DNA from 3 places in the Arthrobacter sp. zg-Y1143 genome. Region 1 is predicted to be linked to each of the others. Evidence: predicted binding sites of a transcription regulator. Region 1 holds the regulator's gene; each other region holds the start of a gene.
What was found. The regulator LexA, encoded in region 1, represses DNA repair genes until DNA is damaged. The targets are predictions, from matches to a motif close to TCGAACANNTGTTCGA.
Positions count from the first base shown of each region.

Region 2: the regulator LexA is predicted to act here: its motif matches at 1,949-1,964, upstream of QNN98_RS09800 (DUF6504 family protein).
Region 3: the regulator LexA is predicted to act here: its motif matches at 3,226-3,241, upstream of QNN98_RS10005 (LexA family protein).

Region 1 is NZ_JASKLW010000013.1:36,058-41,071, reverse strand. It holds gene hflX (GTPase HflX) at 1-602, shown strand, start outside; gene QNN98_RS14520 (ATP-dependent DNA helicase) at 595-2,631, shown strand; gene lexA (transcriptional repressor LexA) at 2,749-3,540, opposite strand; gene QNN98_RS14510 (LysM peptidoglycan-binding domain-containing protein) at 3,959-4,345, shown strand; gene QNN98_RS14505 (histidinol-phosphate transaminase) at 4,410-5,014, shown strand, end outside.
Region 2 is NZ_JASKLW010000006.1:274,448-279,461, reverse strand. It holds gene QNN98_RS09810 (MDR family MFS transporter) at 1-1,186, shown strand, start outside; gene QNN98_RS09805 (hypothetical protein) at 1,183-1,767, opposite strand; gene QNN98_RS09800 (DUF6504 family protein) at 2,106-2,417, shown strand; gene QNN98_RS09795 (DNA polymerase III subunit alpha) at 2,436-5,014, shown strand, end outside.
Region 3 is NZ_JASKLW010000006.1:309,965-314,978, reverse strand. It holds partial or broken gene QNN98_RS10030 (CoA transferase) at 1-400, shown strand, start outside; gene arfB (alternative ribosome rescue aminoacyl-tRNA hydrolase ArfB) at 397-819, opposite strand; gene QNN98_RS10015 (hypothetical protein) at 875-1,315, opposite strand; gene QNN98_RS10010 (Y-family DNA polymerase) at 1,462-2,787, opposite strand; gene QNN98_RS10005 (LexA family protein) at 2,780-3,199, opposite strand; gene QNN98_RS10000 (hypothetical protein) at 3,353-3,532, shown strand; gene QNN98_RS09995 (TM2 domain-containing protein) at 3,522-4,151, opposite strand; gene QNN98_RS09990 (NAD-dependent epimerase/dehydratase family protein) at 4,300-5,014, opposite strand, start outside.

The DNA of each region.
Region 1 (5,014 bases):
CCGGCGTGCTGGTGGAGAACGCCTTGTTCGCCACCTTGGATCCCACCATCCGCAAGGCACAGACGGAAGACGGGATCGGTTACACGCTGGCGGACACAGTCGGCTTTGTCCGTTCCCTGCCCACGCAGCTAGTGGAGGCCTTCCGCTCCACACTGGAAGAAGTAGCGGACGCAGACCTGATCCTGCACGTAGTTGATGCCTCGCACCCGGACCCGGAAGGCCAGATTGCGGCCGTCCGCACCGTCCTTGCCGAGGTGGACGCCCGCAAGGTGCCTGAGATCATTGTGCTGAACAAGGCCGACGCCGCGGATCCGTTTGTCCTGGAACGGCTGCGCCAGCGCGAAAGCCGGTATGTGGTGGTTTCGGCCCGCACGGGCGAAGGCATCCCGGAGCTGCTCCAGGCGATCTCCGAAGGCATTCCGCGCCCGGGAGTGGAGCTGGAACTGCTGGTGCCGTATGAGCGCGGCGAGATTGTGTCCCGGCTCCACCAGCAGGACGCAGAGATCCTGTCCACGGACCATGTGGAGACCGGTACCCGGCTGCACGTGAAGGTCCGTGAAGGGCTCGCTGCAGAGCTGGAGCCGTTCGTAACCCATGGGTAGGAAGACGCAGCAGGTGTCGGAGCAGGTACTGGAGCTGCTGGACACGGCGGTCACGTCCATGGGCGGACAGAACCGGCCGGGCCAGCACGAGATGGCCCGGCAGGTGGCCGAGGCGATCGAGTCCGGCGAGCACCTGCTGGTCCAGGCCGGCACCGGCACCGGCAAGTCATTGGCGTACCTGGTTCCGCTGATTGCCCATGCCCTCGACAGCGACAAGCCTGCCCTGGTCTCCACGGCCACCCTGGCCCTGCAGTCCCAGATTGTGGGCCGGGACTTGCCGCGCCTGCTGAAGACCCTGGCGCCCAAGCTGCCCCGGGAAGTGGATGTCGCCCTGCTCAAGGGCCGCAGTAACTACGTCTGCGTCCACAAGACCGGCGGCGGGTTCCCCGAGGAAGACGAGGCGGGAACGCTGTTTATGCACGAGCAGGCGGTGTCCCACCCAGCGCCCGCCGGGGGACCCACCTCGGCACTGGGGCGCGACGTCGTCCGCCTGCAGGAGTGGGCACAGGAAACAGAAACCGGGGACCGCGACGAACTGCTGCCAGGTGTCAGCGACCGGGCCTGGCGCCAAGTCTCCGTGACCTCCATGGAGTGCCTCGGGGCGCAGAAGTGTCCCGTGGCGGAACTGTGCTTCAGCGAGCAGGCCCGGGCCAAAGCGGCCGTGGCGGACCTTGTCATCACCAACCACGCCATGCTGGCCATCGCCGCCTTTGAGGGTCTGGCCGTGCTGCCCGATTACGACGTGGTGGTCATTGACGAGGCCCACGAGCTGCAGGACCGCGTCACCGGCGCCGTCACCGGACAGCTGTCCGGGACCGTTATCTCCGCAGCCGTGTCCGCAGCCCGCAAACACACTTCCGCCGCCCTGGAGCCGCTGGCCGCTGCCGGCCGCGCGTTCGACCAGGTCTTCGCACCGGTCCCGTCCGGTCTGCTGGCCGCGGGACTGTCCGAGGACCAGGAGATGGTCCTGGGGCACGTACGCGACTCGGCCCGCACAGCGCTGTCAGATTCCAAGCCCGACGGCGAGAACGTGGACGGCGGGCGCCAGATGGCCCGTTCCCGGCTCATGGCCGTGCAGGAAATGTGCGACCGCATTCTTGATGCCGGCAACTCCGGTGAAGTGGTCTGGGCATCGCGCCCCAGCACGTTCTCTCCCGGCGCCGGATACACGGCGCCCGAAGAAGACTCACCGCCCACCATCAACGTGGCCCCACTGTCGGTGGCCGGCCGGCTGCGCGAAGGGCTCTTCGACGGTCACACCGTGGTCCTGACCTCCGCCACCCTGGCCATCGGAGCAGAATTCGGTCCGGTGGCCGGCGCCCTGGGACTCCTGGGCAGCGGTGCCCCGAAATGGAACGGCACCGACGTCGGCAGTCCCTTTGACTACCCCCGGCAGGGTGTCCTCTACGTAGCCAAGGACCTGCCTAAACCGGGGCGGGGGACATCCCCGGAGCAACTGGACGAGATTGAGGCGCTGATCAAGGCCTCCGGCGGCGGCGCACTGGGTCTGTTCTCTTCCCGGCGTGCAGCCGAGGAAGCGGCTGATGCCCTGCGCACACGGGTGGACTTCCCGATCCTGTGCCAGGGCGAGTCCACCATGTCCGCATTGGTACAGCAGTTCGCCGATGACGACGCGACCTGCCTCTTCGGAACCATGTCCCTGTGGCAAGGCGTGGATGTCCCTGGTGCCTCGTGCCGGCTGGTCATCATGGACCGGATTCCGTTCCCGCGTCCCGATGATCCGCTGATGACGGCCCGCACCCGTGCGGTGGCCAAGGCCGGCGGCAACGGCTTCATGAGTGTTTCGGCAACCCACGCCGCCGTCCGGCTGGCGCAGGGCGCTGGCCGGCTGATCCGGGCCTCCGGTGATAAGGGGGTGGTGGCCGTCCTGGACTCCCGGCTCGCCACCGCCCGTTACGGCAGCTTCCTGAGGGCTGCCCTGCCCCCGTTCTGGTCCACCACGGACCGCGGCGTGGTGCTGCAGGCCCTTGAACGCCTTTCAGCTCAGCCCGCAGGCACCCGGACCTAGGCCGGGCCCCGTCCAGGGGGAAGCGCGAGGCAGGAACGCAGCAGCGCCGTCGGCAGGGAGCCGGCGGCGCTGTATTTAGTGGTGCTGTTTATTGGTGCTGTTTTTCTGCGTGCAGCCCTAGAGAGAACGCATGACCGATACAACCTTGCCCATGATGGTGGCTTCGTCGCCGAGGATGGGCTCATAGCGGGTGTTCTGCGGCAGCAGCCAGGTGTGGCCGTTGCGCTGGCGGAAGGTCTTGACCGTCGCTTCGTCCTCCAGCAGGGCGGCAACAATATCGCCGTTCTCTGCCGTGGGCTGGCGCCGCACCACCACCCAGTCTCCGTCGCAAATGGCAGCGTCCACCATCGAGTCGCCGGACACGCGGAGCATAAACAGGTCGCCGTGGCCAACAAGCTGGCGCGGCAGGGGAATGACTTCCTCCACCTGCTGATCCGCCAGGATGGGCCCGCCGGCCGCAATGCGTCCCACGAGCGGAACCATGGCCGTGTCGATCGCGGTGGTGAGGTCGGAGACATGTGAGCTGCCGGCGCCGGATGCTGCCCCCGCCGTGGACCCTGAGCCGGTTTCCGCCGCTGAACCGTCCGGCGAACCGGATGCGCTGCGGCGGGTTGAAGGCGCGTCGCGAAGCAGCAGGGGGACCAGGATTTCCATGGCCCGGGGCCGTTTGGGATCCCGGCGAATGTACCCCAGCTTTTCCAGCTGGCTCAGCTGGTGGGTAACGCTCGAGAGGCTGGCCAGACCGACGATGTCTCCGATTTCCCGCATAGAGGGCGGGTAGCCGTTGGTACTGACCGAGCGCTGGATGGTCTCGAGGATCTTAGTCTGCCGGGCGGTGAGGCCCTTGGTGCGCACTGCCGGAGCGGGCGCGGCAGGGGCGGGGGTGCTGCCATTGGTAACACGGGCCACGTCGGCTTCCCTTCACGGTAGGCCCGCGGATGCGGACCCGATGGCTTCTTCTTTATGTGCCGGCCGTGCCTGCGGTGCTGGCCGTACCGTTTTGTCGCTTTTCCCGGTTTCCCGGTTTTCTCAGTTTTGTCAGTGCCGGGTGATTAGTTGGTATCACCGCTTTCCCGACAGGTTCAACGCTAAGGGAGCGCGGCAAGTTTTTCAAACATATATTCGAGCGAGTCTCGACAATGTTCGTAGATAAGTGCTAGAAATGTTCGAGTACAACTTAGAACGTATGTTCGAGTATGGTCCTGTGACACCTCGCAGGATCCACCAGATGTTCGAATGCAGTTTCTAGGCCCCGCGCAATACCCGGTCCTGCCGGGGATTGTCCGGACGGCGCGGGAGCTGCTCATCGGACCGGAAAGGTATTGACATGTCAGTACACGTACTTCCCAACGCTTCGGTGCGTCCCAGTGCCCCGGCCGGCGCCTCCGCTGCCGCGCGCAGCCAGGCACCGCTGCGCCTCACCCGCCGCGGACGGCTCGTCCTGGTGGGCGCACCCCTGATGTTCTCCACCGCTGCACTTCTGGTCTTTGCGGGTTTCTTCACCGCCCCTGCCATGGCCACCGGAAACTCACCGGAAACCACACGCACCCTGCAGGTATCCGTTTCCACCGGCGACTCACTGTGGTCCCTCGCCACCGAATACGCACCGGAGCGGGATCCCCGGGACGTCGTTGCGGACATCGTGGAACTGAACAACCTGGAAAACGCCACGGTCCCGGCCGGCCGGCAGCTCTACATCCCCGTCGCCTCCTAGCCTGGAACTTCATGCCGGGACACCGGATTCCGCGCCGGGTGCCGCAGCGCCTTAAGCTGTACGGGTGAGTGAACAGCTGGAAAACCTGAACCGACTTCCCCTGCGGGAAGACCTCCGCGGCCTGAGCCCGTACGGAGCTCCGCAGCTGGATGTGCCGATCCTGCTGAACGTCAATGAAAACACCCACGGGCTGCCCCGGCATGTAAGGGAAGCGATCGTTACCGAGGTCCAGGCGGCCGTTGCCGGCCTGAACCGGTACCCGGACCGCGAGTTCACCCAGCTGCGCGAAAACCTGGCGAACTATCTCGGCCACGGTCTCACCGCCGAAAACATCTGGGCCGGCAACGGCTCCAACGAAGTCCTGCAGCAGATCATGCAGGCCTTCGGGGGCCCCGGCCGGAAGGCCATGAGCTTCCCGCCCACCTACTCCATGTACCCGCTGCTCGCCAGCGGCACGGGCACCGCCTATGTCACCGGCACGCGGGAAGCCGACTTCACCATGGACCCGCAGTCCGTGGCGGAGCAGGTCCGGGCACAGGCACCTACCATCATCATTCTCTGCACCCCGAACAACCCCACCGGCACCGCCCTGGGACTGGACGCCATCGAGGCGGCCTACGATGCCGGCGCCGCCTCCAACGCAGTTGTCGTGGTGGACGAGGCCTACGC
Region 2 (5,014 bases), on a different contig from region 1:
CGGCGGCGGGCTGATGATCGGGGCGCAGGCCATCCTGGGGGATCTGGTCTCGCCCCGGGAACGCGGCAAGTACATGGGCTTGATTGGGGCGGCGTTCGGGCTGGCCTCCGTGGGTGGCCCGCTGCTGGGCGGCTGGATCACCGATGCCTGGTCCTGGCGGTGGGTGTTCTACATCAACCTGCCCATCGGGGCGCTGGCGCTCGCCGTCGTGATCGCCTCACTGCACCTGCCCAAACCCGAGGGCAGGCGTCCGAAGCTGGACTATGCCGGCGCGGGACTGCTGGCACTGGCCAGCGCTGCCCTGATCATGCTGACCACCTGGGCCGGGACCACATATGCCTGGTCCAGCCCGCAGATCCTTGCCCTGGCAGCCGTGACCCTGGCCGCGGCCGGGGCGTTCATCCCGGTGGAGCGCCGCGCCCCCGAACCCATCCTTCCGCTGGGGCTGTTCCGCAACCGGAATTTCCTGCTCCCCGTGCTGGTGGGCATCTCCGTCGGGATCGCGATGTTTTCCACCATTTCCTACCTCCCGACCTTCCTGCAGATGGTCAACCGCGCCACCGCCACCCAGTCGGGCCTGATGATGCTGCCCATGATGGGCGGGCTGCTGCTCACCTCCATCGGCACCGGCCAGCTGATCTCACGCACGGGACGGTACAAGGTCTATCCGGTGGCCGGCTGTGCCGTGATCATTGCCGGACTGGTCCTGCTGTCCCGGATCTCGGATACGACGCCGTACGGGTTCACGGCCCTGGGGATGCTGGTGATGGGCATGGGGATCGGGATGCTGATGCAGAACCTGGTGCTGATTGTGCAGAACAGCGTGCCGGGCAGGGACATGGGGGCAGCGATCTCCGGGGCGAACTATTTCCGGCAGATCGGTGCCTCGTTCGGCATTGCACTGTTTGGCTCCATCTTCATCCACCGGCTGGGCAACGAAATGGCGGCGGCGCCGCCCGGGGCAGGGGCCGCCGCGGGCGGAGACATCAACTCGCTCAGCCCGGCCATGCTGCGCAGCCTGCCCGCACCGGCGCAGGACTTTATCGCCGCCGCGTTTGGGCACGCGCTGCCGCCCATCTTCCTGCTGAGCGTGCCCATTGTGGCGGCAGCCCTGGTGCTGTGCCTGTTCATCAAGGAGATTCCGCTGTCCACAACAGTGCGGGTGGAGGCGAAGGAAGAGGCCTAGGAGATGCCGTAAGTGAACAGCATGTACAAGAGCCACAGGATCAGTGCCACCACAGCGCTCTGCCACACCAGGGAGGGAATGATGTACAGCCGGGCCGCGAGCTTCTTGTTGCCGTTCCGGAGCGCTGCAATAAAACCGCCTACGGATGCGACCAGGGTGAGGATGCCGAGGATGGCAATGAGGTCAACAAGGCCGCCCCAGCCGGAACCATAGGCGTAGTCGCCCATACTGCCGGCCCAGACAATGAGGGGCATCAAGGCCAGGGCCCAGCCGAGGGTAACGATGACGATGCCGGCGATTGCCCCGCCGCCGAAGCGCTCCCGGGGTGCTTGGGGGAATTGCTGGTACGGGTTTCCAGCCGTTGGTGCCCCCGGGTACGGGTTTCCAGCCATGGACGCCCCGGGGTACGGGTTTCCCTGCATTGGGGCACCGTTATACGGGTTCTGGTAGGCCCCGGCGTACCCCGGCGGCGGACCGGGTTGCTGCTGCGCCTGCTGCTGCGCCTGTTGCTGGGAGGCCTGCGGGTCCTGGAGGGGAGGCTGTCCGGCGGGCGGCATGCCGGTGTGCATGGCAGGGTCCATGGTTGGCTCCATCGGTTGGGGACGGGAATCTGGAACCAGTGTGCACCAGGCGGGCGTGTTTAGCCCGTAACCCCTTGCCCGGGTGTGGATGAACGGTCCGTTAGCGGGGACCAAAATACCGGATCCGGCACCTCGTGGTGCCTATTGTCCGCCGCTGGTCGTACACTGAAGATGACGCTGTTCGAATATATGTTCGAATTAGTTGCCGGCTGTTAACCAACAGGGAAACCACCAAGGAAACCAACAGGGAAACTGCCACCGGCAACCAGTGCAGCCAGTAAAAACCAGCGGGGATGGCGGCGTGCGGTGTGCACGTGCCGGGCGGGGAGGGAAGCTGAATGGGTGTCTTCAGCGAAGCAATAGAGGTGGTGTGCTCGCCCGCGGGCAAGCCCCTGCGGCTGGTGTGGGGCGGGCACACCTACAAGGTGGGCGCTGATCCGGTGCGCTGGTATGAACGCCGCAACTGGTGGGAAGAGGAAACCCGGGCCGAACGCGGCCACGGCGCCGGACTGGTGGATACCGAGATCTGGCGGGTTCAGGCCCGTGTCAGTGAACACTCCGAGCTGCGCACCCTGGACCTCTCGCACCACGTGAACACCGACCGCTGGCGCCTGATACGGATCCATGACGCACTGAGACCCAGTGCCTGAGGGGACAGCACCAACCCCATGAGCTTTATCCACCTGCACGCAGCCACTGCCTTCAGCGCCCACTACGGAGTGTCCTGGCCCGAGGAGATGGCCGCTGCCGCTGCTGCCGACGGCGCCGATGCCCTCGCCTGCACCGACAGGGACGGGTTGTACGGCACCGTCAAGCATCTGCGCGCCTGCATGGAGGCAGGAATCGACCCCATTGTGGGAGTGGACCTCGCCATCCTGGACGAACACAACACCGTCACGGGCCGGGTGGTTCTCCTGGCCCGCGGATACAACGGCGGCGCCGGCTACCGTGCCCTGTGCCGGCTGATCTCCGCAGCCCACGCCGGCACCTCGGCTTCCCGGGCACGCACCGGCAAACCCGTAGGCGTCACCATGGAGCAGCTGGCCGCCCATGCCCGGGGAACACTGGCAGAAGACGGAACTCCCATAGGGGAGGCCGGGCAGCCGGTGCTGACTGTGCTGGTAGGCCCGCAGTCCGACGTCGGCGTTGCCATGCGCAGCCGCAGCTATGCCGTGGCGCGTACCCTCTTCGCCCGCTGGCGCTCGCTGATCCCTGCGGGGGCGCTCGCCGTCGAGGTGGTGACGCACCTGGCCCCGCCGGGGGAGAACCTCAGCCTCGCCCACGCGGTGCGGATGTTCCGGCTGGCCGATGAGATGCGCGTACCCGCCATCCTCACCAACGCCGTGCGGTACGTGGATGAGGACGGCGCCGCCACCGCTGACGTGCTCGACGCCGCGCGCTCGCTGACCTCGCTGTCCCGGCTCCCTGACCTGCAGCCCAACGGGCAGGGCTGGCTCAAGGGCACACGCCAGATGACGGCACTTGCCCGGGAGATCAGCTCGGAAGCGGGCTACGGCTCCGGGGGAGCGGCACGGATGCTGGCTGACACTGCGGCGCTCGCCGATGACTGCCGGATTGACCCGGTGGCGGACATGGGCTGGAAACAGCCAGTGGTTCCGGAAGCATCGGTGATCGGCATCAACGCCGAACCCATGACGGAACTGCGCCAACGCTGCGAAGCGGGGATCACCCGCCGGCTGCGCGTGCAGGACTCCATCGCCGAGGTCCAGATGCGCAACCGGCTCGAACACGAACTGGGCATCATAGAACGGCTCGGCTTCGCCTCCTACTTCCTCACGGTCGCCGAAGTCTCGGCCATGATCACGGGAATGGGGGTACGCGCCGCGGCCCGCGGCTCGGGCGCCTCCTCGCTGGTGAACTACCTGCTGGGAGTCAGCCATGTGAACCCGCTGGACCACGACCTGATCTTTGAACGCTTCCTCTCCCGGGACCGCTCCACGCTGCCGGACATCGACATCGACGTCGAAAGCGCCGAGCGGCACAATGTGTACCACCGCATCTTCGAACGCTTCGGCTCCGAACGGGTCACGCTGATGAGCATGCAGAACGGTTACCGGGCCCGCGGGGCGGTGCGCGACGCCGGACTGGCCCTGGGTATGGATGAAGCCGACATCGGAGCCGTGGCCAAGCAGCTGTGGCGCTTCTCGGCGCGCAACTTCCGTGAGGCGCTCGCCGAAAAACCGGAACTGCGCGAAATCTCCGGCCAGGTGGAAAACAACAAGCAGTTGGACCTGCTGGTAGATCTCACCGAACGGCTGGACCGCCTGCCCCGGCACATCTCCATGCATCCGTGCGGGGTGATCCTGGGGGACAAGTCCCTGCTGGACCGCACCCCGGTGCAGCCCAGCGGACTGGGCTTGCCCATGTCCCAGTTCGACAAGCACGACATGGACCCCATGGGCATGCTCAAGCTGGACGTGCTGGGTGTGCGGATGCAAAGCGCCATGGCCTTTGCCGTGCGCGAGGTGGTGCGCGTGCATTCCTCGCGTGAGGAAGTGATTGCCGCCGGCGGTCACCGGGAGGCACCGGATGCCCCGGATCCGGAGTTCATCGAACCCAGCGGCCGAATCAACCTGGATGCCGTGCCGTTCGACGACGAACCAACCTACGAGCTGATCCGCAGCACCCACACCCTGGGCTGCTTCCAGATTGAATCCCCGGGCCAGCGCGAACTGGTGGGCAAACTCGCTCCGCGGGAGTTCAATGACCTGATTATCGATATCTCCCTGTTCCGCCCCGGTCCCATGAAATCCGACATGGTCCGCCCGTTCCTGGAACACCGGCACGGCTTTTCCCCGGAGGTGTACCCGCACGAGGCGCTGCGCCCGGTACTGGCGGAAACCCACGGGGTCACCGTTTTCCACGAACAGGTGCTGCGCACCCTGAACGTCTTTACCGGCTGCGGCCTGGCCAAGGCAGATGAGCTGCGCCGGCTGCTGGGCAATGAAGCGGCAGAACCGGGGGTGGAAGAGTACTTCCGCAGCAAGTCCGCGGCACGCGGCTACACGCAGGAGACCATCGACAAGGTCTGGGACACGCTCAAGGCTTTTGGCAGCTTCGGTTTCTGCAAGGCCCACGGGGCGGCCTTCGCCGTGCCCACCTACCAGTCGGCATGGCTGAAGGCGCACCATCCGGCGGCCTTCCTGGCCGGGATCTTCGAGCATGATCCCGGTATGTATCCCCGCCGGCTGCTGGTGGCTGAAGCCCGGCGGATGGGCATCCCCAT
Region 3 (5,014 bases), on a different contig from region 1:
GCAGGCGGCCACCGGCATTGCGCACCTATACAGCAGCACGGGGAACGACGGCGCGTGGCGGCCCGGCGCGCTGCCGGTCCAGGCGCTGGACTACGCCACCGGGCTGGGAATGTCCGCCGCCGCCGTCGCCCTGGTCGCGGGACGGCCGCGCGGCATTGCCGGTGCGGCGCACCTGTCTCTGGCCCGGACCGCCCAGGAACTGCTGCGCCTGCCCGGCCCGCCGCCCGGGACCAAAGCGTCGGCGCTGCCCGAACCGGCCCTGCGCCGCGGAGCCAGCTCATACGGTGAGTTGACCTATGTTCCGCCGCCGCTGCTGATCCGCGGTGTCCAGCTCGAGTATCCCTGGGTCCCGCCGCCCTACGGCAGCGCGGACCTGTCCTGGGACCAGCCGTTGCGTTAGTCCCGCGGCGGGCGCTGCCGCTGCTGCTTGGTGGCTGACCGCTGTTTCTTGGCATCCAGGCGCCGGTAATTCGAGCCCCGGGTGGGCTTGGTCTTGCGGCGCGTGGGCGGTGCGGGTGCCAAACCGTCTGCGACGAGGGCGGCGAGTTTGGCCAGGGCGGTCTCGCGGTTGCGCAGCTGCGAGCGCTGTTCCGACGCCGTCACGGTCAGTACGCCGGCAACCAGCCGGTTCTTCAGGCGCCGGAGCAGCATCCCGCGCTGCTCTTCTGTCAGCACCGCCGACTCGGCAACATTCCACCACAGCTCAACGCGGCTGTCCGAGGTATTAACGTGCTGGCCCCCGGGCCCGGAGGAACGGGAAAACCGCCAGTTAAGCTCCGCTGCGGGAATCGTCAGCGCGGGCGATACGACCAGGTCCATATAACCAGCGTCCCACGAAAGGACGACGCCGGGCTCACCGGAGTCAGTGGAACAGTCAGCGGAGGAAGGCGGCTGCACCGGCCATAAACGCCATTCCGGTGAGGGTCAGCGCCCAGAGCAGCTTCCGGGAGGGCTTCCGGCCCTTGCGGGTGAACAGGTAGACGGCCGCCGCTAAGCCGAACCCGGCTCCGGTGAGTGCCATGAGCACAAAGCCCGGCGGCGGAGGGGGGTTCTCCGTGCTGTCTATCTCAAGGACCCCCGTGAGCGAGAGGACAAAGAACGCAGCCCCCATGACGGTGCCGCCAATGAGGGGCGCCAGCAGCAGGGCTGGCCGCGTCTTGGGATCGCCCATGGACCGGTTGGCCCACTTTGTCCCGTAGAGCGCTTCCTGGCCGGAAAACATGGCCTCGGCGAGCGCCTCCCGCTTACGTATACCGACCAGGCACAGTACAACGAGAACCGGGCCGATGACGGCGCCGGGCCAGAAAACATCCATGCGAACCCCCGGGATGGCTATGAGACAAGTGACTACGAGACAGGTGATTGCGGGACAGACAATTGCAGGATAGAGCGTAAACCGGCGGGGGAGCGTGCGTCAGCGGCGGAGACTACCTGTTGCTGCCTGCGGTTCCGGGTATCCGCTCATAGTGCCCGAACCACCGGCAGTTCGCTCCACTCGGTGGTGTACCGCGGGGAGGAGTACTTGCGGGACATGGTCCACTCGGGTTTCGCCGTCGCCATCCCGGCCAGGCCCAGGCCGATGCTCGCAGCCCCGTATTTGTCCGTAACCCGGCCCAGCAGGTCACCCAGGTTGCGGCGCTCCTGGTCGGAGACGAACTCATCGAACAGCGGCTGTGCCCCGGCGGCCTCGAGCCCGCTGAGCATCACGCCGGCCTTGGTGTAGGAGACGCCTTCAATGACCTGGGCCTCCAGGGCACCTACCGCCGCCCGGCTCAGGATCACCGGATCCGCCGTCGGCGCCGGCAGCCGCACGGTGGCCGAGGGGAACGACGACGCGCGCTCGCTGAAGTGGGACGTGCCCGCATACGCAGTGAGCACGCGGGCCTGCTGGCCTTCCCGCGCCAGCCGGGCTGCGGCCTGCTGGGCGTAGATGCTCATAACCTGCCGCATCTCGGTATGTGTGGTGACGGGAGTGGAGAAGCTGCGGGAATAGATCAGCTGTTTGCGGTCGGCGCGCTCGTCGTCGAGCGGAATGCAGGAGGTGCCGTTGAGCTCCAGCACCGTGCGCTGCAGGATGACCGAGAACTTCCGCCGGATCATCGCCGGGTCCGCCGCCCGCAGATCCGCCACGGACTCGATGCCCAGCGCCGCCAGCCGGGTCCCCAGCCGCGATCCCACACCCCACAGCCCGGTCACCGGCACCCGGGACATGATGGTGTCCACCACCGCAGGGTCCATGGTGTCCAGATTGCAGACCCCCTGCAGGTGCCGGTTCTGCTTGGCGATCCGGTTGGCGAACTTCGCCAGGGTCTTGGTGCTGCCGATGCCTACGCAGACGGGCAGGCCGGTGTGCCGGGCGACGGCGGTGCGGATGGTCGCGCCCTGGGCGTTGAGTTCGGCCGGGGTGCCGGCCAGGCCCAGGAAGGACTCGTCAATGGAGTAGACCTCCTGCCACAGTGCATAGCGGCCCAGCAGTTCCATCACCCGTGAGCTGAGGTCCCCGTACAGCTCGTAGTTGCTGGAGCGCTGGATCAGGCCCACCTGCTGGGCGGACTCGGCTAGCTTGAACCACGGGGTGCCGGTCTTGATGCCCAGTGCCTTCGCCTCATCCGAGCGGGCCACTACGCAGCCGTCGTTGTTGGACAGCACCACTACGGGCACTCCGGCCAGCTTCGGGTCGAAGGCGCGCTCGCAGGAAACGTAGAAGCTGTTGACGTCCACCAGGGCAATCCGGGTGCCCGAGCCGGCAGGAGTTGGCCGGCCCGCCGCGGCTGGTAGATCAGACATGGTGCAGGCACCGGGTCACAACGCCCCACACCGAAAGCTCCGACGGCTCCGACACTTCAATATCGGGGTAACCCGGCGTTTCGGCCCGCAGGAGGATTTTGTCCCCGTCCAGCAGCAGGCGCCGCACGGCCAGTTCTCCGTTGACCACGGCCACCACGACGGCGCCGTCCCGCGGGGTGAGCGAGCGGTCCACGATCAATTCGTCGCCGTTGCAGATGCCGGTGCCGGCCATGGAGTCGCCCTCGACCCGCACCACATAGGTGGAGGTGGGATCGCGGATCAGGTGCCGGTTGAGGTCAATGCGGCCGTCGAAGTAGTCACGGGCCGGGCTCGGAAAGCCGGAGGCAGCGGCAGCGTCGGCCTCCGCCGGCGGGGCTGTCCTGCGGGAACGGTCTGCTGAAAACACCGCCATGCCTGCGCCCCTCTGAGGTGATCAACTAGAACAAACTTTCGAATCCCAGCCTAGCACCGCAGGAAGCCGCAATACCTACGGCCGAAGGGCAGGTGACGTATCCGACGGGCCGCGCGTCAGAAGAGGCGCCGGAGCCGCTATACGATTTAAGCCATGATCATTGAGCTGCAGATCCCGAAAAAGCTGGGACGGGAACTGGAGGAACTGGCCGAGGAACAGGGGGTTCCGGTGGAAACGCTCGTGGTCAACGGAGCGCGCCTGCTGCTGGAACACCGGTACCGCCGCAATATGCAGCCCGAGGTGCCCCAGCAGCAGCTCCCGCCTACTCCTTAAGCGGTACGCCCTTGGCATCCGTGCGGAACGACGCGGCATTGCAGAGGATCATGATGCCCTCGATGAAGCCCCACAGGCTGCCGAATCCGAAGGTGACGAGGGTTACGGCGATCTGCGCTACGCCAAGCCCGGTGTGGCCCAGGTAGAAACGGTGGATGCCCAGGCTGCCCAGGAAAATGCCCAGCAGGCCGGCCACCAGGCGTGACTTCCGCTCGTCGTAGCCCTGGGGGTACTGGCCCTGCGGGTACTGCTGTGCCTGCGGGTACTGTCCCTGGGGATACTGCTGTGCCTGCGGGTACTGTCCCTGGGGATACTGTTGGGCCTGCGGGTACTGGCCCTGCGGGTACTGTGCCTGCCCGTACTGTGCCTGCGGATACTGGCCCTGCGGGTAGCTTGAAGCCTGCCCGAACTGGTCCTGCCCGTTGCCCTGCTGGGCGTACGGCGGGTACTGCTGGGCGCTGGGCTCTCCGGCCGGGGCGGGAGTGGACTGCTGTCCGGATGCCTGGGGCTGCTGAGCCGGCTCCGGGGCACTCTGCGGGTAGCTGTACTGCCCGTCCGCTGCCGGTGCCCCCGTCTCGGCTCCCTGATCGTTACCGGGATACTGCTTATTTTCCGACATGCTGCCCTTTCAAAAAGTTCCCCCCAGACCTGTCCGAAGGATGACTGGAATCTTCCGTCACGACACCGGGTCCGGTGCTGTGACGATGGTCGCACTCTAACAGCCCGCTGCGGCGGAGACGGGGCGCCACACGCGCCGAACCCCGCAGTTACGCGAGCGCCCAGGCAGCCAAGCGGTCGCTGAGTTCCATCCAGCCGGGGTCCGGTTCCTGTTCCCGGGGGCGGGCGTCGTACCAGCGGACAATTTCGCGGGCCCCCTCGGAGAAGGGAATCTCCGCCCGGTAGCCGGGCACCAGGGACTTGATCTTGCTGTTGTCGAAGACGGCCGAATGGCTCTTGTCTCCCAGCAGCCCGGGTCCGCGGACCGGATCATGGGCGGCAATGGTCTCGGAGGCCACGTGCACCAGGACCGGTTCGGGAACCCCCGCTGCCGCCCCGAGCGTCCGGTATACGGCGTCCCAGGGGAGGAATTCGTCCGAGGTGACCGTGTAGCTTTCCCCCAGCGCGGCCGGTCGCCCAAGCAGTCCCACGAAGGCCAGGGCAAAGTCCCTGCTGTGCGTCAGGGTCCAGAGGGCCGTCCCGTCTCCGTGCACCAGCACCGGCAGTCCGGCCCGCATCCGGTGAATGTCGGTCCAGCGCCCCAGCAGCGGCACTTTGGTGGCGTCATAGGTATGCGACGGACGCACAATCGTGGCCGGGAAAGCTTCGCTGCGATAGGCCTGGACCAGCACGTCCTCGGCGGCGATCTTGTCCCGGGAATACTGCCAGAACGGATTGCGCAGCGGCGTGGATTCCAGCACCGGGAGCCGGGCCGGCGGCTTCTGGTAGGCCGAAGCGGAACTGATGAAGACGTACTGGCCGGTC